DNA from 4 places in the Variovorax sp. OK605 genome. Region 1 is predicted to be linked to each of the others. Evidence: predicted binding sites of a transcription regulator. Region 1 holds the regulator's gene; each other region holds the start of a gene.
The links. The regulator sigma-54, encoded in region 1, starts transcription at its own class of promoters, with help from an activator protein. The targets are predictions, from matches to a motif close to TGGCANGNAANCTGCTTT.
Positions count from the first base shown of each region.

Region 2: the regulator sigma-54 is predicted to act here: its motif matches at 2,055-2,072, upstream of atzF (allophanate hydrolase).
Region 3: the regulator sigma-54 is predicted to act here: its motif matches at 1,642-1,659, upstream of BM013_RS17935 (pilin).
Region 4: the regulator sigma-54 is predicted to act here: its motif matches at 3,486-3,503, upstream of BM013_RS38130 (circularly permuted type 2 ATP-grasp protein).

Region 1 is NZ_FOWL01000004.1:158,224-163,556, reverse strand. It holds gene lptA (lipopolysaccharide transport periplasmic protein LptA) at 1-355, shown strand, start outside; gene lptB (LPS export ABC transporter ATP-binding protein) at 352-1,146, shown strand; gene rpoN (RNA polymerase factor sigma-54) at 1,165-2,766, shown strand; gene BM013_RS12275 (phospholipase D family protein) at 2,777-4,378, shown strand; gene BM013_RS12270 (LysE family translocator) at 4,400-5,050, opposite strand; gene BM013_RS12265 (hypothetical protein) at 5,187-5,333, shown strand, end outside.
Region 2 is NZ_FOWL01000004.1:464,859-470,191, reverse strand. It holds gene BM013_RS13650 (AmpG family muropeptide MFS transporter) at 1-240, opposite strand, end outside; gene BM013_RS13645 (M48 family metallopeptidase) at 300-1,166, shown strand; gene atzF (allophanate hydrolase) at 2,101-3,876, shown strand; gene BM013_RS13635 (ABC transporter substrate-binding protein) at 3,896-4,900, shown strand; gene BM013_RS13630 (ABC transporter permease) at 4,903-5,333, shown strand, end outside.
Region 3 is NZ_FOWL01000006.1:271,946-277,278, forward strand. It holds gene BM013_RS17925 (CHASE2 domain-containing protein) at 1-680, shown strand, start outside; gene BM013_RS17930 (3',5'-cyclic-nucleotide phosphodiesterase) at 710-1,513, shown strand; gene BM013_RS17935 (pilin) at 1,720-2,190, shown strand; gene BM013_RS17940 (PglL family O-oligosaccharyltransferase) at 2,484-4,217, shown strand; gene BM013_RS17945 (type IV pilin protein) at 4,385-4,837, shown strand; gene BM013_RS17950 (GspH/FimT family pseudopilin) at 4,831-5,333, shown strand, end outside.
Region 4 is NZ_FOWL01000027.1:34,150-39,482, reverse strand. It holds gene BM013_RS38145 (oxepin-CoA hydrolase, alternative type) at 1-172, shown strand, start outside; gene BM013_RS38140 (acetate--CoA ligase family protein) at 196-2,289, shown strand; gene BM013_RS38135 (oxepin-CoA hydrolase, alternative type) at 2,526-3,407, shown strand; gene BM013_RS38130 (circularly permuted type 2 ATP-grasp protein) at 3,532-5,031, shown strand; gene BM013_RS38125 (alpha-E domain-containing protein) at 5,051-5,333, shown strand, end outside.

The DNA of each region.
Region 1 (5,333 bases):
CGAGTACGACAGCCGCGCCGACAACGTCAAGTTCATCCGCAACGCCGTGATGCGCCGCCTGCTCGGCGCCACGCCGAACGACGAGAGCCAGGGCGCGCTGATCGTCTACGACCAGAGCAACGACACCTACACGGTCAACGGTTCCACCGTGCCGCCGAACACCGCCGTCAACGCGTCCACCCCGGGTGGCCGCGTGAAGACCATCCTGACCCCCAAGGCCGCGACCGCGCCCGGCGCTGCCGTTCCGGGCGCTCCGGCCGGTGCCAAGGCGCCGCCGCCGGCACCCACCCCGGCGCCCGGCAAGGGCCTGCGCCCGAGCACCACGCTCAGTGACGAGGGAGAAACCCGCAAGTGATCGAAACCGCTGGAACGCAGGACGCCAACGGCACGCCGGGCAGCCGCCTGGTCGCGCGCGGCCTGAAGAAGAGCTACGGCAGCCGCACGGTCGTGAAGGACGTCTCTCTCGACGTGCAGAAGGGCGAAGTCGTCGGGCTGCTCGGGCCGAACGGCGCGGGCAAGACCACTTCGTTCTACATGATCGTCGGGCTGGTGCGTGCCGACGCGGGCGACATCACCATCGACGGCGAGCCGATCGCCCACATGCCGATCCACCGCCGCGCCCGCATGGGCCTGAGCTACCTGCCGCAGGAAGCCTCGATCTTCCGCAAGCTCACGGTCGAGGAAAACGTGCGCGCCGTGCTCGAGCTGCAGCAGGAGCCCGACGCCAACGGCAAGATGGCGGCGCTGTCCAAGCAGCACATCGAAGAGCGCCTGTCCGAGCTGCTGGCCGACCTGCGCGTGGACCATCTGCGCGATTCGCCCGCGCTGGCGCTGTCGGGCGGCGAGCGCCGCCGCGTCGAGATCGCGCGCGCGCTGGCCACCCAGCCGCGCTTCATCCTGCTGGACGAGCCCTTTGCCGGTATCGACCCGATCGCGGTGATCGAGATCCAGCGGATCATCAGTTTCCTGAAGGAACGTGGCATCGGCGTGCTCATCACCGACCACAACGTGCGTGAGACGCTGGGCATCTGCGACCACGCGTTCATCATCAGCGACGGGCACGTGCTGGCACAAGGCACGCCTTCGGAGATCGTCGACAACGCCGAAGTACGCAGGGTGTACCTCGGCGAGCACTTCCGGATGTAAGGGAGGGTCGGGTTCTCCATGAAGCAAGGGCTGTCCCTTCGCGTCTCGCAGCATCTTGCGCTGACGCCCCAGCTCCAGCAGTCCATTCGGCTGCTGCAACTCTCCACGCTCGAACTGAGCCAGGAGGTGGAGCAGATGCTGGACGAGAACCCGTTCCTGGAGCGCACCGCGGAAGAGGCGGCGCGCGAGGAGTTCGGGCTCGACACGGCCGATGCGCCGGTGCCGCGCGATGACGCAGGCGACAGCGCCGATGGCGGCGAGGGCGACTTCACTCCATCCGCAAGCACCTCCAGCACGTCCACGGAAACCAGCACCAGCAGCACGGAGTCCGACGGCCCGGCCGCCGAAATCACCGAGCGCGAGCCCGACTGGGAAGGCGACGGCACCGTCGACATGGCGGCGCCCGACGACAGCGAGTGGGGCAGCGACGCGCCCGCGCGCCAGAACAACCTGGGCGACGACGAACGCGCCGACGCCACCGAGCTCGCGCGCAGCCAGGAGTCGCTGCAGTCGTTCCTGCACCGCCAGGCGCTGAGCCTGCGGCTGAACGAGAACGACAACGCCGCGCTGCGCTTCCTGATCGAATCGCTCAACGACGACGGCTACCTCGAAGACTCGCTGCCCGCGCTGGCCTCGGGCCTGGCCGGCGACGACAACGACCAGTTCGACGACCTCGTGCACCACTTCCAGGTGGCGCTGGGCCTGCTGCAGAGCCTGGAGCCCGCCGGCGTCGGCGCGCGCGACCTGGGCGAATGCCTGAGCATCCAGCTGCGCGCGCTGGCCAGCGAGGACGAGAGCGACGACCAAGCGCTGGTCCGCAAGACCGCCATCGCCATCTGCAAGCTGCCGATGGAGCTGCTCGCGCGGCGCGACTTCAAGCGGCTGGCCACGCTCACCCGCACCAACGAGGAGCTGGTGCGCTCGGCGCTGCAGATCATCGCGCGCCTGGAGCCCAAGCCAGGCCGGCGCTTCGTGGACGTCGAGCGCAACATCGTCATTCCCGACGTGATCGTCACCAAGACGGGCCGCGGCACCAACATCAAGTTCCGCGTCATGCTGAACCCCGAGGTCATGCCGCGCCTGCGCGTGCACGACATCTACGCCGGCGCGCTCAAAGCGCACAAGGGCGAGGGCAGCCAGGCGCTGTCGCAGCGGCTGCAGGAGGCGCGCTGGTTCATCAAGAACATCCAGCAGCGCTTCGACACCATCCTGCGCGTGAGCAACGCCATCGTCGAGCGGCAGAAGAGCTACTTCGTGCACGGCGAGCTCGCCATGCGCCCGCTGGTGCTGCGCGAGATCGCCGACGAGCTGGGCCTGCACGAGTCGACCATCTCGCGCGTGACCACCGCCAAGTACATGTCCACGCCGTACGGCACGGTCGAGCTCAAGTACTTCTTCGGCTCGGCGCTGGGCACCGAGACCGGCGGCAACGCGTCGAGCACCGCGGTGCGCGCGCTGATCAAGCAGTTCGTGAGCTCCGAGAGCATCAAGAAGCCGCTGTCGGACAGCCAGATCTCCGAGATGCTGAAGGAGCAGGGCATCGAGTGCGCGCGCCGCACCGTGGCCAAGTACCGCGAAGCGCTGCGCATCGCCCCCGCCAACCTGCGCAAGGCGCTGTAGAAAGCCGCCGATGAGCCGTCGCCCGATGTCGCGCTGGGGGCATTGGATGTCGGCTTTGCTTGCCGTGCTGTTTTTTTCCGGCTGCGCCACCTTGCCCGACGAGGCCCCGCGCCCGCCCACCAAGGCCATGGCCGCGTCGGCCGACACCGCGCTGGGCAAGATCGCGCTGGCTGCCCAGCCCGACCCCGACCTGAGCGGCTTTCGCCTGATGCCCGGCGGCGACTTCGCCTTCGACACCCGCATCCAGCTGGCCCGCCGCGCGCAGCGCACGCTCGACGTGCAGTACTACCAGATCGAGAACGACGAGACCGGCCGCTACCTGCTGCGCACCCTGCGCGACGCCGCGCTGCGCGGCGTGCGCGTGCGGCTGCTCATGGACGACCTCTACACCTCGGGCGAGGACGAGCTGCTGCGCGGCTTCGCCGCCACGCCCAACGTGGAGCTGCGCCTGTTCAACCCGTTCCCGGCCGGACGCGGCAGCATCCTGAAGCGCTTCACCGCGTCGCTGTTCGACTTCAGCCGCGTGAACCGGCGCATGCACAACAAGCTGTTCATCGCCGACGGCGCGATGGCGGTGGCGGGCGGACGCAACATCGGCAACCAGTACTTCCGGCGCACCGCGGGCGAGAACTTCCTCGACCTGGACACCTTCGTCACCGGCGCGCTGATGCCGCGGCTGGGCAGCCTGTTCGACCAGTACTGGAACAGCGTCTACGTGCGGCCGGTGGCGTCGGTCGTGGCCAGCGACCTGTCGCGCGAGGAGCTGCAGCGCCGCTTCGAGGCCGCCACCGCGCCCGGCACCACGCCACCCCCGCCGCCGCCCGCGCCCAACGACCTGCTGGGCTACAGCCCGATGGCCGACGACCTGGACAGCGGCAAGCTCAACCTGATCTGGACCCTGGCCGAGGCCTACGCCGATTCGCCCGACCGCGTGATCGGCAAGACCGCCTCGTACGGCGGCGTGCCGCTGCTGGACGTGGACAGCGTGCGCTACAACGTGGTCGAGCAGATGCGCCGTGCGCGCGCCGAGGTGACCATCGTCTCGCCGTACCTGATCCCGGGCGCCACGGGGCTGGAAGTGATGCGCGAGATCCGCCGGCGCGACGTGAAGATCAGCGTGGTCACCAATTCGCTGGCCGCCACCGACGAGCCGCTGGTGCACACCGCCTACCGGCGCTACCGCCCGGACATGCTCAAGCTGGGCGCCGACCTGTACGAGCTGAGCTCCACGCGCACCCGGCGCAGCGTGCGGCTGGGGCTGTTCGGCACCTCGGTGGGCCGGCTGCACGCCAAGTCGGCGGTGATCGACCGGCGCACGCTGTTCGTGGGGTCGATGAATTTCGATCCGCGCTCGGAGTCGGCCAATACCGAGATCGGCCTGATCATCCACAGCCCCGAAATGGCGCAGCAGATGCTCAAGCTGCTCGACGTGCTCAAGCAGCAGGGCGCCTACCGGCTGCGCTTTGCCGAGGGCAGCAACGAGTCGCGCATCGAATGGACCAGCGAGGAGGCCGGCAAGCTCACCGTGCTGACCGAGGAGCCCGACTCGGGCTTCTGGGACCGCACCATGCTCGAGATCCTGGCGCCGCTGACGCCGGAGAGCCTGCTCTAGGCTGCGCGGTCCGGGCCGGCGCTAGTTGCCGCGAACCGCCGACCACACCAGCCGGACGCCCAGCAGCCCCATCACGCCGCCGGCCACGCGGTCGATCCAGACCTTGTAGTGCAGGTAGGCCGAGCGCGGCGCCGCCGACGACAGGGCCAGCGCCACCACGGTGTACCAGCCGGTCTCGATGCAGAAGATGACGGCCGGCACCGCCAATGCCAAGGCGAGCGGCACGTCGTGCGGCAGGAAGGCGGCAAAGATGCTGGCGTAGACCACCGCCGTCTTCGGGTTGCTGACCTGGGTGGCCAAGCCGAAAAGAAAGGTACGGAAGGTACGCCCGCCGCGGCCCTGGCCGGCGCGCGGGTTACCTGCTTCCTGCGCCACCGGCAGCGGCTGGCGGGCGCCGCGCCAGATGCGTACCCCCAGGTACACCAGGTAGGCACCGCCGAATCCCTTGATCGCCAGGTACAGCCCGGGTACCGCCAGGAATGCCGCCTGCAGGCCGGCCAGCGCGGCGATCGCAAAGACCAGCCCGCCCGCGCCCATGCCCAGCGCGGCTGCCAGCCCCTCGGTGCGCGAGGCCACCGCCGTGCGGGCGACCATCACGAAACTGGGGCCCGGGCTCATGGCGCCCACGGCCATCGCGCCGGCAATGCCGAGCAGGGAAAGGGTGCTGTTCATCGGGTCTTGTCTCCTGTTCTTGTTACGAATTGCCGAACAACGTGCACAAACGCACGTTCATCGGAGATTGAAAAGTAAACTCTAAGTAGTACACGGATAACTTTTGGTTTACATTTTGTCCATCGAGGTAACAACGATGCAAAACATGAAAAACCTACTTCTTCTGGCCGTTTGGGCAGCAGTGCTGGCGTTTTTGCTCAGTTTCTTCTACTGGAGCGACGCCCCCGTCGCCGAGCAGCTGCTGTTCGGCGCGTTGATGACTGTCGCCACCGGTGCCTGGATG
Region 2 (5,333 bases), 310 kb from region 1:
GCCGTAGGCCAGCCCGACCCAGCTCAGGTAGCCGATGGTGGTGCGGTCGATGCCCGCCTCGCGCAGCCGGAAGCTCAGCGTGCCCAGCACCAGCAGCAGCGGCAGCCCCGCCGAGAAACCCAGCGCCAGCATGCGCAGCGTGGCGGGTTCGAGGTAGACCTTCAGCGCGTCGCGCCAGGGCGGGGTGGAGGAGGTGGGGGTTTCTGCAGGCGATGCGGACATGGGTGAGGGATTGTCCATGAGTGACGGGGGCCATCGGGGCGCCGTTTGTCTTCATTTGTTCCTATGATCCGGCCCCTATGTGCATACGATGCGATCGCTCCGAATTCGCCGCGCCGGCCGCGGCGTCGCCCTGGAATCCACGGCGGGCCTTCCTGCTGGCCGCGGCCGGCGTGGCCGGCACGGCCCTGAGCGGCGCGGCGCTGGCGCAGGTCAACGTCGGCAATGCCTCGATGGCGCGCAACCTCGTGCCCGCCGACAAGATCGAGGCGGCCGGCGTTCAGCAGTACGGCCAGTTGCTCGAACAGGCGCGCGCCAAGGGCGCGCTGGCGGGCGACGGCAACCCGCAGCTGCAGCGCCTGCGCGCCATCGCGAACCGCCTCATTCCCTTCGCCACGCCGTGGAACGCACGTGCCCGCGAGTGGAAGTGGGAGGTCAACCTGATCGGCAGCAAGCAGATCAACGCCTTCTGCATGCCCGGCGGCAAGATCGCCTTCTTCACCGGCATCCTCGAGCAGCTCAAGCTCAGCGACGACGAAGTCGCCATGGTCATGGGCCACGAGATGGCCCACGCGCTGCGCGAGCACGCGCGCGCCCGCATGGCCAAGAGCGCGGGCACCGGCGCGGCGCTCTCCATCGGTGCGCAGCTGCTCGGCCTGGGCCAGGTGGGCGACCTGGCGGCGCGCGCCGGCACGCAGCTCATCACCCTCAAGTTCAGCCGCAGCGACGAGACCGAGGCCGACCTGGTGGGCCTGGAACTCGCGGCGCGCGCGGGCTTCGATCCGAAGGCATCGGTGTCGCTGTGGCAGAAGATGGCCACGGCCTCCAAGAACCAGGGCGGATTGAATTTCCTGTCGACTCACCCGACCGGGCCGGACCGCATTGCGAAGCTGGAGGCGAATTTGCCGAAGGTGGAGAAGCTCTACCGCGACGCCAGGAAGAGCTGAGTTTCTCCCTCCCCTTCCGGGGGAGGGCAGGGGTGGGGGCACGATGGCTTTCGAATAAGCGCGGCGCCTGATCGAAGGCTCGCCCCCATCCCAGCCTTCCCCCGGAAGGGGAAGGAGCAAGACACACGTCGTGCATCGCAGGCTGCTTGCCTTTCTCCGTTCCCTCCCAGGGGAGGGCGGGGTGGGGGCACGACGGCCTTCGAACAACCACGGCGCCTGATCGAAGGCCTGTCCCCATCCCAGCCTTCCCCCGGAAGGGGAAGGAGCAAGACACGCGTCGTGCATCGCAGGCTGCCTGCATTTCTCCCTCCCCTCCCGGGGGGAGGGCAGGGGTGGGGGCACGACGGCTTTTGAATAACCACGGCGCCTGATCGAAGGCCTGCCCCCATCCCAGCCTTCCCCCGGAAGGGGAGGAGCAAGACACACGTCGTGCATCGCAGGCTGCCTGCATTTCTCCCTCCCCTCCCGGGGGGAGGGCAGGGGTGGGGGCACGACGGCTTTTGAATAACCACGGCGCCTGATCGAAGGCCTGCCCCCATCCCAGCCTTCCCCCGGAAGGGGAGGAGCAAGACACACGTCGTGCATCGCAGGCTGCCTGCATTTCTCCCTCCCCTCCCGGGGGGAGGGCAGGGGTGGGGGCACGACGGCTTTTGAATAACCACGGCGCCTGATCGAAGGCCTGCCCCCATCCCAGCCTTCCCCCGGAAGGGGAGGAGCAAGACACACGTCGTGCATCGCAGGCTGCCTGCATTTCTCCCTCCCCTCCCGGGGGAGGGTAGGGGTGGGGGCATGACGGCCTTCGAACAACCACGGCGCCTGACCGAAGCCCAGCCCCCATCCCAGCCTTCCCCCGGGAGAGGAAGGAGCCAATCCAACACCCATTCCCGCTGGCACGCCGCTTGCATCTCGACTTGTACACAAGTTTGGATGCCTGATGATGGTGCATGAAGAAAACGGATCGCCTGCCGCCGCCTGGATCGCGAAGTTCGCGCAACCCGTCGCGCACGCACGGGCCGGCGATGCCCTCGGTTTCGCCCTGCCGCTCGCCGGCCTGCGCTTCGCGGTCAAGGACAACATCGACGTGGCCGGCGTGCCCACCACCGCCGCCTGCCCGGCCTTCGAGCGGCACCCCTCGGTTCATGCGACCGTGGTGCAGCGCCTGCTCGAAGCCGGTGCATCGCTGGCCGGCAAGACCAACCTCGACCAGTTCGCCTGCGGCCTGAACGGCACGCGCTCGCCGTACGGCGAGGTGCCCAATGCCTTCGACGCACGCTATGTCTCGGGCGGGTCCAGCTCGGGCTCGGCCTACGTGGTGGCGACCGGCGAGGTCGACTTCGCGCTCGGCACCGACACCGCCGGCTCGGGCCGCGTGCCGGCCGGGCTCAACAACATCGTCGGGCTGAAGCCCTCGCGCGGGCTGCTGAGCGCCTTCGGCGTGGTGCCCGCGGCGCAGAGCGCCGACTGCGTTTCCATCTTCGCGCGCACCGTCGCCACCGCCGTCGACGTGCTGCTGGCCGCCGCCGGCCATGATGCGCGCGACCCGTACTCGCGGGATTTCTCGCGCGACCTGCCATTGCGCCGCCAGCCACTCCCCGCGCGCTTCAACTTCGGCGTGCCCGACACGCTGAGCTTCTTCGGCGACACCGCCGCCGAGCAGGCCTTCAACGACGCCACCGCGCGGCTGCTGGCCCTGGGCGGCTCGCCCGTCACCATTCCCTACGCGCCGCTGGCCGAGGCGGCCGCGCTGCTGTACGAAAGCGCACTGGTCGCCGAGCGCTACGCCGCGGTGCGTCCGTTCTTCGACGCCCATGCGCAAGAGGTGATCGAGCCCGTGCGCGGCATCCTCGCCCAGGGCCAGGGCTACACCGCCGCCGACGTGTTCGACGCCCAGACCCGCCTGCGCGCCATCGCCCAGCAGGTCGAGCCCATGTGGCGCCACATCGACGTGCTGGTGGTGCCCACCGCGCCCACGCACTACACGCGCGAGCAGATGCGCGCCGACCCGGTCGTGCTCAACCGCAACCTGGGCGCGTACACCAACTTCGTCAACCTGCTCGACTACGCCGCGCTCTCGGTGCCCGGCAGCCTGCGCGCCGACGGCCTGCCGTTCGGCATCACGCTGATCGGGCCCTGCGGCAGCGACCTGGCATTGGCCGATCTGGGTCAGCGCTTTCATCACTCCACCGGCCTCCCGCAGGGCGCAACGGGCACGCCGCTGCCGGCGATGCGCGCCATTCCGGGGCTCGCCGCCGAGGGTGCCGACCTGCTGCCGATCGCCGTCGTCGGCGCGCACCTGTCGGGCATGCCGCTCAACAGCCAGCTCACCGAGCGCGGCGCCACGCTGCTGCGCGCCACCACCACCGCGCCGGCCTATCGCCTGCATGCGCTGCCCGGCACCGTGCCGCCCAAGCCGGGCCTGCAGCGCGTGGCTGAAGGCAGTGAAGGCAATAAAGGCAGTGAAGGCGCCGCCATCGCGCTCGAAGTCTGGGCCGTGCCCCTCGCGCAGGTCGGCAGCTTCCTCGCGCTGATCCCGCCGCCCCTGGGCCTCGGCAGCGTCGAGCTGGCCGACGGCAGCTGGGTGAAGGGCTTCATCTGCGAAGGCCATGCACTGGCCGGCGCGCAGGACGTGACTTCGCATGGCGGCTGGCGTGCCTACGTCGCGAGCCGCGCCACCCCTTCTTCTTTCTCTCCTTCTCCTTCTTCTCTTTGACCTTGACCCAGGAGCCCCGATGAGCACCCAAGACAAACCATCCGCATCGCACCGCCGCCGCCAATTGCTGCAGGCCGGCGCCGCGGGCCTGGCCGTGCTGGCCGCGCCCGCCATGGTGCGCGCGCAGGGCGCGCCCAAGCTGCGCATCGGCTTCTGGCCCGTGGCCGCCGGCCTGCCGTTCTTCGCGGCCGTGGACAAGGGCTACTTCAAGGAAGCCGGCCTCGACGTCGAGCCGCTGAAATTCGCCGGCGCCCAGCAGGTCATGGAAGGCATGCTCGCCGGGCGCTGCGACGGCAGCGCCAACGGCACCGGCTCGGCCAACCTCGCCATCGGCGAGATCGCGCAGCCGGGTCTCTTCAAGATCTTCTGCACCAACCCGAGCAACGCCAAGTTCGTGCTCGACGAGTTCATCGTCGCCAAGGACAGCCCCATCAAGAGCATGGCCGAGCTGGCCGGCAAGAAGGTCGCCTCGGGCCCCGGCATCCAGAACGTCACGCTGTGCAAGACCATGCTGGAGCGCGCCGGCGCCAAGGGCGCGAGCGTGAGCGAGCTGCCCATCGGCCAGCACGTGGCCGCGCTGGTGGCGGGCCAGGTCGACGCCTGCTACACGCTGGAGCCCACCGGCACCGTGGGCCGCATGAACGGCACCACGCGCGTCATCGAGGCCGGCGTGGTCGCCAAATACATCCTGGGCGACCCGATGGCGCCGTGGCACGGCGGCGCGGCCAGCCTCACCACCGAGTTCATCAAGAAGAACCCCGAGGTGGCGAAGAAGTACATCGCCGCCTATGCGCGCGGCGTGGAGCTGGTGCGCACCAAGCCCGACGAAGCGCGCCAGTTCATGAAGGGCTACACCGCCATCGAAGGCAAGCTCACGGCCGAAGTGCCGCTCGCGTCGTACATGCTCTACAACGAGTTCAAGCCCAGCGACGTGGCGTACTTCCAGAAGTTCTACGACCTGTTCACCGAGAAGGGCATCTTCGAGAAGAAGGTCGCGGTGGACGGCCTTCTCTACAAGGCCTGAGCATGGCCGACGCAAGCCCGACCACGGCCGCGCCGTGGACCCCGCCGGCCGCCGGTGCCGCCACCGCCGTGCCCCGTACGCCGCTGCGCGACCGGCTGCTGCCCTTCATCGGGCCCGTGGTGCTGTTCATCGCGTGGGACCTGGTGGTGCGCCTGGGCTTCATCAAGCCCATTCTTCTGCCCACGCCCGCCGACACCATCGCGGCGCTGATCACGGGGCTCGCGGGCGGACCGCTGCTCACCGACTTCGCCATGACCGTGTGGCGCACGCTGCAGGCCTTCCTCATCGCGGCGGTGGTCGGCGTGCCGCTGGGCGTGCTGCTCGGCAGCAACGAGAAGGCCTACCGCAGCGTGGAGTTCCTGATCGACTTCTTCCGCTCCACGCCTTCTTCCGCGCTGATCCCGCTGTTCCTGCTGATCTTCGGCGTGAGCGA
Region 3 (5,333 bases), on a different contig from region 1:
GGCTTACCGACGTCATCAGCGCCCACCGGGGCACCATCGACAAGTACATGGGCGATTGCGTCATGGCCTTCTGGGGCGCACCCATCGACACGCCCGACCACGCAACCCTTGCCGTGCGGGCGGCCCTGGGCATGGCCGACGCCGTGCGCGACATCAACCAGGCCCACCGCGCCAGCGGCCGGCCCGAGATCAGCGTGGGCATCGGCATCAACAGCGGCGTGATGAGCGTGGGCGACATGGGCTCGACCGCGCGCCGCAGCTATACCGTGGTCGGCGATGCAGTCAATCTCGCTTCCCGGCTGGAGGGCTTGAGCGGACACTACGGGGTGGAAATCGTGGCCAGCGGCGCGACACGCGAGCTGGCGCCGGACTACGTCTGGCAGGAGCTGGACAGCGTGCTGGTCAAGGGCAAAGCCCAGGCCGTGGCCGTCTTCACCCCCTTGGCCGCGCGCACGCCCGAGGCGGTCGAACAGGCACAGCAGATGCTCGCCCGATGGGCCGAAGTGCTTGCCGCGTACCGGCGCCAGGACTGGGCCGTGGGCCGCAACCTGCTCGCCCCGCTGCTCGTTGCCGATGCCAAAAAAGTCCTTTACCAGCTCTACGCCCAGCGTTTAGCCTCGATGGCGTTGCGGCCGCAAGACCCGAATTGGGACGGCGCAACCCGGTTCGAAACCAAATGACGACAGACACACACAAGGGGTCTCTCACAATGCAGGTTCGTGTGCTGGGTTGCTCGGGCGCCATCGCCAAGGGCTGCCGCACCACGTCTTTCCTGGTCGACACCGACCTGCTCGTGGACGCGGGTACGGGTGTCGGAGACCTCACGCTCGACGAAATGGCCGGCATCGACGACGTCGTGCTGACGCACTGCCACCTCGACCACATCGCCGCGCTGCCCCTGATGCTCGACGCCGTCGGCAGCCGCCGCACCCGTCCCCTGCGCGTGCATGCGCTGCGCGCCACCATCGAGGCGCTAAGGGCGCATGTGTTCAACAACGTCATCTGGCCGGATTTCGAGAGCATTCCGAGCGCGGATGCGCCGTTCGTCAGTTTTCACGACATCGTGGTGGGCCAGGTGCTGGATCTGGGGAGCCGCGAGCCCAAGCGCATCGAGGTCCTGCCGGCGGTGCATACCGTGCCGGCCTGCGGCTTCGCTGTGCGGCGCGCCGAAGGGGGCGCTCACTGGGTCTTCAGCGGAGACACCGAGCGCAATGCGCCGTTCTGGGACCGGGTGAACGCGCTGGACGTGGCGATGCTGGTGATCGAGACGGCGTTCAGCAGCAGGGAGCAGGCGCTGGCCGAACGCAGCTTGCATCTGTCGCCGGCGGTGCTGGCCGACGAACTGGCGCGCATCGATCCGGGCAAGCAGTTCCCGATCTACATCACGCACACGAAGCCCGCGGAGACCGAGGAGATCATGAGCCAGATCGACGCGCTGGTGGATCACCAGGTCGCGGGGCTGGCGCACAGGGACATCCGGTGGTTGAGGGCGGACGGGGTGTTGACGTTTTGAGTTGGTTGGAAAGAGGAGGTGACAAACTTGTCACCTTTTGTCTCGTGCGAGAGCAAGAAGTGTCACTCGCTGTAACTGAAGTGTGAACAAAATCACTAATCCCGAGATGTAAGCGATTGAAAACAGGCTGGCACGGATGCTGCGGAAGGTACTCCGCTCCGGGCAGGTTCCCGGGCGTAACAACCAACCAACCTGGAGTTAGTTAAATGAACCGTCGTACCATCGCTCGCCGCGCACAGGCCGGCTTTACCCTTATCGAATTGATGATCGTTGTGGCGATCATCGGTATCTTGGCTGCTGTGGCTCTGCCGGCATATCAGGATTACGTTGCCAAGTCGCAAGTTGCTGGCGGCCTTGCGGAAATTACTCCCGCCAAGGTGAACATCGAAGACCGCATTGCCTCGGGCACGCCGCCCGCCAATGTCACCGATATCGGCCTGAATACGCCAACGAAGCGCTGCGCGATTACCATGACTGGCTTCACCGGTGCCACTGCCCCTGCAAACTCGGGTGGCACCATCGTTTGCACGCTTATTGGCAACGCCCAAGTGAATGGTCAAACCATCACTTGGACTCGCGGCGCTGACACCGCAGGCACTGGTGGCACGACAGGTACTTGGGGTTGTGCTACCTCGGTGGCCGTCAAGCTGTCGCCTAAGGAATGCCCGGGTGTCTAATTAGCTTGGTCAATTATTAAGCCGCCTCCGGGCGGCTTTTTTCGTTTGAGTGCCCTTAGTGGGTCGTGTTAATTTAAAAAAATGGAAATCAACTTTAACAAGTCGGCTGGCTAATTCAGGTGGGAGAGCAATCCCTCGTTGCCTACCTACGGACGAGCCGAGGGGGCTTGCTTTCGCTTTCTATCTCGTCTAGCGCTTGGTCGGAAACCAGTTTCCGTTTGATATTGAACCTAAGGTCTGAAAGTCACGCGCATCGCTTCAAAGAAGCGCTAGGCTCGTGAGCAAGATCGGCCATGAAATTCGCTCTGCTGCCACGGTTTGCCACTGAGAGTGCCTCGCTGGATGCCACCTCGGCTTCCGGCAGTGCTCTGATCGCGTTGCCCTTCATCTTCCCGGTCGTTGCAGGCCCTTCTGTCAACGTTTGGCAGCAGTTGGTGTCGTGGCTGTCCATCGCGCTTTTGCTGATCCTGGTCAACGCGAGCGTCCTCCAGTTGAGCGGCCGGGTAATGGCTTGCCTCGCCGTGGTCGCACTCCTTGTCGCCGCTTCTCTCGAAGCAGGGCTCGGTCTCAGTGCCCGCAGCCCCGCCGTGCTCGCCATCTTTGCCGCCGTTATGGCCGCCTGTCTTGGTTCGAGCCTCGCGCACTACGGCGCCCGCTGGCATGCGGTTCTTGCCCAGGGTTTGTTGGGGGCAGGGCTCATCAGCGCCGTGCTCGGCCTGTTGCAGTACTTCGGGTTGGCTGATCGCTTGGAGCCTTGGACAAGCGCGCCTGCGGTCGGACAGGCTTTCGGCAATCTGCGCCAGCGCAATCAGTTCGCCAGCTTGATCAGCATGGCCCTGATTTCCGCGCTCTGGCTTTATGCGGCACGCAGAAGCACGGGCCGCCTCAGGCGCCTTGCCTGGCTAGCGGCAATCGCCCTGCTGGTGGTGGCGGCCGCCGCTTCTACGTCGCGGACGGGCCTGCTCGAATTTCTGCTCATCGTCGGCGTAACGGCCTGGATGGCGCGGCGGGAGCGACGCGAGCCGTGCCGGAGTGCGGCGAATCCAAACATGCCATACCGCCTGCCCGTCCCGATGGCGCTGCTGTGCTTGGTCCCCTTGTACTTCCTGTCCGCCTGGACGCTGCCGCAACTCGTCGGCGGCGCGGGCGAGAGCATGGCGCAGCGCCTGAGCGAGGGCGCGCCAGTGGGCCACAGCCGGCTGATTCTTTGGCACAACGTGCTGACCCTCATCGCGGAGCATCCGTGGCGCGGGTGGGGCTGGGGCGAGCTGAGCTTTGCGCACTACATGCACAGCACGCTGTATCCCGGGGCGCGCTTCGTCGAGATCCTCGACAACGCCCACAACCTGCCGCTGCATCTGGCGGTCGAACTCGGCATTCCCGCCGCAGTTCTGATTTGCGGTGGATTTCTCTGGTTGGTGGTCACTTCGCGACCTTGGCTCGAGCGCGATCCGTTCCGCCTCATGGTGTGGGGACTGCTGGGTGTGATCGTGCTGCACAGTTTGCTCGAATACCCGTTGTGGTACGGGCCATTCCAGATGGTCTTCGGTCTTTGCCTCGGGGTGCTCTGGTCTGCCAAGCGAACTGAATCGGCTCGATCCTCGCGGTGGGCATCGGCTCTGTCGATGGCTCCGGCCGTCGGGTTGATTGCCATCGTCTGCTATGCAAGTTGGGACTACATTCGCATCAGCCAGATCTACCTGCCTCGCGAGGAGCGGCTGCCCGCATACGAGCAAGACACCCTCGAAAAGTTGAGCGGTTCGTGGCTGTTCGCCAATCAAGTGGCTTTCGCCAAACTCACCCTCACCGCGGTGACCCCCGCCAATGCGCTGGAAGTTCATGCGCTGGCTCTGCGGCTCCTGCACTTTTCCCCCGAGCCTCGCGTGATCGTCAAGCTGATCGAAAGCGCCGAGTTGCTGGGCATGCACAGCGAGGCCCGGCGTGAGGCAGAGCGATTCAGCGTTGCATTTCCGCATCAATACAGGTCTTGGATCGAGGGCAAGTCCGTCGATTCACTGGCGCCTTGATCGCTGCTGCGGCGCAACTTCTCAGGGCGATGCCTAAGGCCATACCGACGCGACAAGCGGCATTTGTTTCCGGATAAGCGGTTTTTTACGGAACGTAAAGAAGCGTAAGCTAAGACACAAAGATACACATTTGTGTCTGCTGCTCTCAGAGCGCTCTTGGGCCCGTCATGACCTTCTACAAAACCCGTTTCCGCAGTGCCGGCTTCACGCTGATCGAAGTCATGATCGTGGTCGTGATCATCGGCATTCTGGCCGCGATCGCGATCCCGCAGTACTCGGATTACGTGCGGCGTGCGCGGGTATCTGAAGCGTTGGGGCTGCTGGCTGGCATGCGACCGCGGATGGAGCAGTTCTTTCAAGACAATCGCACGTACGCGGGGGCTTGTGATCCCGGAACGATTGCAACGCCACCCAGCGCCACCAAGGGGTTCGGGTTCGCATGCTCGGGCCTCAGTGCAACCGCATACACCGTGACTGCTACAGGTCTGGACAACACGAGTACCAGCGGGTTCGTTTACACCTTGACAGCCAGTGGAGCCAAGGAAACCACCGGCCTGGACGCCGGCTGGACTGGTGCCCTCCAAGGCTGCTGGATCACAAGCAAGGGTGCAACATGCTGAGATCCGCTCGCGAGAGCGGGTTCTCGCTCATCGAGCTGATGGTGACGCTGGTCATCTTCGCGGTGATGGCTGCCATGGCTGCGCCATCGATGCGCCAGTACGCCGAGAACATGAAGACCCTCGCCGCTGCGGAGGCTTTCTCTGCCTCGTTGCAACAAGCGCGTGCCGAGGCTCTTCGCAGGAACATTCCCGTGGAGCTGATCCTCACCACCGCTTCCCCGGTGGAGGCCAATGTCGAGACCACGGCGTTGACGACCAGTGGCCCCAACTGGATGGTGCGCCAGACACCCGAGACGACCGAAGACCCGCATGTGTTCATCCAAGGCAAGGTCGGCGCCGAAGGCGGCGGGCGTGCCGGGCAGGGAACCTCGGTCGTCATCAATGCGGATTTTTCCAGCATCCGCTTCAATGCGGCGGGTGCGTTGGTCGGCGCGCTTACCAAAGTCAACTTCGAGCAGCAGGGCGGCACTTGTGTCGAAGAAGGCGGCTCGGCTCG
Region 4 (5,333 bases), on a different contig from region 1:
CCCCTTCGATGCGCAGGCGCGCATCAAGCAGCTGGTGCATGCCGCGCGCGGGCGCTCGCGCCGCGCGCAACTCGACGCGGAGCGCGATGCCTTCGTGGAGAGCCTCTACAGCGACGAATGCGGCGCGGGGCTCGAGGCCTTCCTGTCCGCGCGCGGCCGCGCCAGAACCTGATGAACCGATCGATGAAAGTGCCCATGTCCGACCTGCTCGAATCCGCCCTCGACCCGCAATCCGTCGCCGTGATCGGCGCGTCCGAGAACATCCACAAGATCGGCGGCCGGCCGATCTACTACATGCAGAAGCACGGCTTTGCCGGGCGCATCTACCCGATCAACCCGGCGCGCGAGGAGGTGCAGGGCCTCAAGAGCTACGCCTCGCTGGCCGCCTTGCCCGAGGCGCCCGACCTGGCGCTGGTGATCGTGGGCGGCGAGAAGGCCGTGGCCGCGGTGGACGACTGCGCGGCGCGCGGCGTGAAGTCGGCGGTGGTGATTGCCTCGGGCTTCGGCGAGGCGGGCGAGGAGGGGCGCGAGGTGCAGAAGGCCATGGCCGAGCGCGCGCGCGCCGCCGGCATGCGCCTGTACGGCCCCAACACGCAAGGCCTGGCCAACTTCGGCAACGGCGCCATCGCGGGCTTCTCGACCATGTTCGTCGAGGTGCCGCCGGCCGACGGCCCCATCGGCGTGGTGAGCCAGAGCGGCGGCATGAGCGCCATGGCCTACGGCCTGCTGCGCGGGCGCGGCCTGGGCGTGCGCCACGTGCACGCCACGGGCAACGAGGCCGACGTGACGGTGTCCGACCTGGCCTGGGCCGTGGCGCACGACCCCGACGTGAAGCTGCTGCTGCTGTACCTGGAGAACATCGCCAACCCCGAGATGCTGGCCCGCACGGCCGCCTATGCACGCGAGCGCGACCTGCCGATCATCGCGGTGAAGGCAGGGCGCTGCGCGAGCGGTCAGAAGGCGGCGTCGTCGCACACCGGCTCGCTGGCCAACGAAGACCGCGCGGTCGACGCCTTCCTGCGCCACCACGGCATCTGGCGGGTGCGCGACCCGCACGCGCAGGCGCTGGCGGCCGAGGCCTACCTGAAGGGCTGGCGGCCCGAGGGGCGGCGGCTGGTGGTCATCAGCAACTCGGGCGCGAGCTGCGTGATGGGCGCGGACGCGTCGGAAGAGTTCAAGCTGCCGCTGGCGGAACTCTCGCCCGCCACGCGGCGCGACGTGGCCGCGCGGCTGCCGGGCTTCGCGACGGCGACCAACCCGATCGACATCACCGCCGCGCTGCTGTCCAACAGCGGCCTGTTCGGCGACGTGCTGCCCGCCGTGGCGCAGGACCCGGCGGCCGACCTGTTCTTCATCAACATCCCGGTGGCTGGCGCGGGCTACGACGTCGAGGCCTTCGCGAACGACACCGCGAAGTTCGAGGCCGCAACGGGCAAGCCGGTGGTGGTGGCCGCCTGGCAGGCGAGCGTGGCCGCGCCGTTCAAGGCCCGCGGCATCCCGACCTTCGGCAACGAGACCGAGGCGCTGGGCGTGCTGGCGCAACTGGCGTCGCACACGGCGCTGATGCGCGAGTCGCACGCGGCCTGGCCCGAAGAGGCGGCGCCCGCGCTGCCGCGGGGCAGCGGCCGTTTCCTGAACGAGGCCGAGAGCCTTGCGCTGCTGGCCGCGCGCGGCGTGCCGGTGGTGGCGCACCGGCTGTGCCGCACGGCGGCGCAGGCGCGCGATGCCTGGGGTGCGGTGGCCGAGGCGGGTGCCCCGGCGGTGGTGAAAGCCTGCTCGGCCGACGTGCCGCACAAGTCGGAACACGGCCTGGTGGCGCTGCGGGTCGGCAGCGCCGACGAGGCGGCGGCGCTGTTCGACGCGCAATGGGCCAAGCTGGCCGAACTGGGCGCGGCGCGCGAGGGCGTGCTGGTGGCGGCCATGCACAAGGGGCGGCACGAGTTCATGGTCGGCGCGCGGCTGGATCCGGTGTTCGGCCCGGTCGTGGTGGTCGGCGACGGCGGCACCAACGTCGAGGCGATGCAGGACGTGGCGGTGCTGCTGCCGCCCTTCGACGCGGCCGAGGTGAAGGCCGCGCTGAGCACGCTGCGCATCGCGCCGCTGCTCGGCGGCGTGCGCGGCGAGCCGCCGCTGGACGTGCAGGCGCTGTCCGAGGTGGTCGTGGCGGTGGGCCGGCTCATTGCGGCGGCGGGCGGCCGGATCGCCTCGATCGACGTGAACCCGGTCATGGTCGGGGCGGTGGGCGAGGGGGCGATGGTGGTGGACGCGCTGGTCGAACGCGCCGGCTGAACGCGCGCCGGGAGGCGTCGCGGACGGCGAAAGCCGGGCGCCGAACCCTTAAATCTGTGAAGTAGTTGGCAAATTGCGGGCTGAAACCTAAGCCGGGGTCGTGCCGTTCTGAATCCGATGCGTTGAGTAGTTTCGTATTCATTTCCGAAAGGAAACACCATGCGCCACTGCTTCACGCCCCATCTCGCCTTGTCTTCGCTGCCCTCGCTGTTCTCGCTGCCCTTGGGGGTGTCGTCATGAACGCCGACGCGCTGCCCGCGCGCGACGGGGTCGGGCCGGGCCCCGAAGCGTTCGCCGAGGGCGCCGAGCCCATCGAACCCGCCGGTGCCCACCTGCGCACGCACCGCGAAGGCGCCGTGCTGGTGCTGACGATCAGCAACCCGCGCTCGCGCAACGCGCTCAACCCGTCCATCTACCGCGCCGCCGCCCAGGCCGTGCGGGCGACCGCGGGTTTTCGCACCGTGCGCGCCATCGTGCTGCGCGGCGACGGCGCCCACTTTTCCGGCGGCGGCGACCTCAAGCGGCTGGCGCGGCAGCGCAAGTTTCCGGAGGCGGAGCAGCGCGGCCACATCGACGCGCTGCACGAGTGGGTCATGGCCCTGCAGGAAGCGCCCCAGCCGGTGATTGCCGCGGTCGAGGGTGCGGCCATGGGCGGTGGTTTCTCGGTGTGCCTGGCGTGCGACCTGATCGTGGCGGCCGAGGACGCGCGCTTTGCGATGTCCTACGTCAACATGGGCCTGTCGCCCGAAGCGGGCGGCACCGATTCGCTGGCGCGGGCCTTGCCGCCGCAGGCCGCGCTCGAGATGCTGCTCGACGGCACGCCGGTGAGCGCCGAGCGCCTGCATGGCTGGGGCGTGGTCAACAAGGTGGTGCCTGCCGGCAGCGCCTACAACGCGGCGCTCGGCTGGGCGCAGGAACTGGCGCGCGGGCCGTTCGAGGCGCAGGCGCGCATCAAGGCGCTGGTGCACGGCGCGCGCGGCCGGGCGCGGCGCGAGCAGCTGGACGCCGAACGTGAATCCTTCCTGACCAGCCTGTACGGCGACGAGGCCGGCGACCGCATCCGCCGGTTCCTGGCGCCGCGCAGGGGCGCGGTGGCCGGCGACGGCACCCTGCAGTGATTCGGCGGCAGCGCACGCCGGGAACACGAAAAAAAAGACCCTCGACCGTTTCCTTGGGCTTCGCATCAGGGCTTTCACTGGCCTCGAACTTGCTAAGCTATGGCTCAAGGAGATTGGTCGTTCCATGCACAAATTCGACGAGATGTATGAGCAGTTGCCCTACTCGGGGGCTGCGATCCGACAGCACTACAAGCGCTACGACCAATGGCTCGCGAAGCAACCCGGTGAGGTGATGCGTTCGCGGCGCGAAGAGGCGGAAATGATCTTCCGCCGGGTCGGCATCACCTTCGCGGTGTACGGCGCGAAGGACGAGGACGGCTCCGGCACCGAGCGGCTCATCCCGTTTGACCTGCTGCCCCGCATCATTCCCGCCCACGAGTGGGCCAGCATGGAGAAGGGGCTCGTGCAGCGCGTCACGGCGCTCAACCGCTTCCTCTACGACGTCTACCACGACCAGGAAATCATCAAGGCCGGCATCATCCCGGCCGAGCAGATCCTGAACAACGCCCAGTTCCGTCCCGAGATGATGGGCGTGAACGTGCCGCACAACGTGTACTCGAACATCTCGGGCATCGACATCGTGCGCGCCCCCGATGCCGACGGCAACGGCGAGTACTACGTGCTCGAGGACAACCTGCGCGTGCCCAGCGGCGTGAGCTACATGCTGGAGAACCGCAAGATGATGATGCGGCTCTTCCCCGAGCTGTTCAACCAGAACCGCATCGCGCCGGTCGCGCACTACCCCGACCTGCTGCTCGAGACCCTGCGCGCCAGCGCGCCGCCGGCCACGGCCGAGCCCACGGTGGTGGTGCTCACGCCCGGCATGTACAACAGCGCCTACTTCGAGCACGCCTTCCTGGCCCAGCAGATGGGCGTGGAACTGGTCGAGGGCCAGGACCTGCTGATCAAGGACGACTTCGTCTACATGCGCACCACGCGCGGCCCCAAGCGCGTGGACGTCATCTACCGCCGCGTGGACGACGACTTTCTCGACCCCGAGGTGTTCCGCCCCACGTCCACGCTGGGCACGGCAGGCCTCATGCGCGCCTACCGCGCGGGCAACGTCGTGATCTGCAATGCCGTGGGCACCGGCGTGGCCGACGACAAGTCGATCTACCCGTACGTGCCGAAGATGATCGAGTTCTACCTCGGCGAGAAGCCGATCCTGAAGAACGTGCCTACCTACATGTGCCGCAACAAGGACGAGCTGCAGTACACGCTGGACAACATGAAGGACCTGGTCGTGAAGGAGGTGCACGGCGCCGGCGGCTACGGCATGCTGATCGGCCCGGCCGCCACGCAGGCCGAGATCGAGGACTTCAAGAAGGCCGTGATCGCCAAGCCCGACGGCTACATCGCCCAGCCCACGCTGAGCCTGTCGACCTCGCCCACCTTCGTGGACGCCGGCATCGCGCCGCGCCACATCGACCTGCGCCCCTTCGTGCTCTCGGGCAGCGAAGTGCAGATGGTGCCCGGCGGCCTCACGCGCGTGGCGCTGAAGGAAGGTTCGCTGGTGGTCAATTCGTCGCAGGGCGGCGGCACCAAGGACACCTGGATCCTCGAAGCCGATCGCGCGCCGAAGCCCAAGGCGGCCACGCAGTCGCAAAGCCAATCGTCCACGTAGGAATGTAGGAGCCCACACGATGCTGTCCCGCACCGCCGACCATCTCTACTGGATGTCCCGCTACACCGAGCGCGCCGAGAACACGGCGCGCATGCTCGATGTGAACTACCAGACCTCGCTGCTGCCGCAGTCCGCCGAAGTCGCCAAGTACGGCTGGCAGGGCGTGCTGTCCATCAGCGAACTGCTGCCCCTGTACAACCAGAAGTACGACCAGATCGCGCCCAAGGAAGTGATGGAGTTCATGGTCAAGGACGAGAGCAATGCCTCGTCGATCGTGTCCTGCCTGAAGGCCGCGCGCGAGA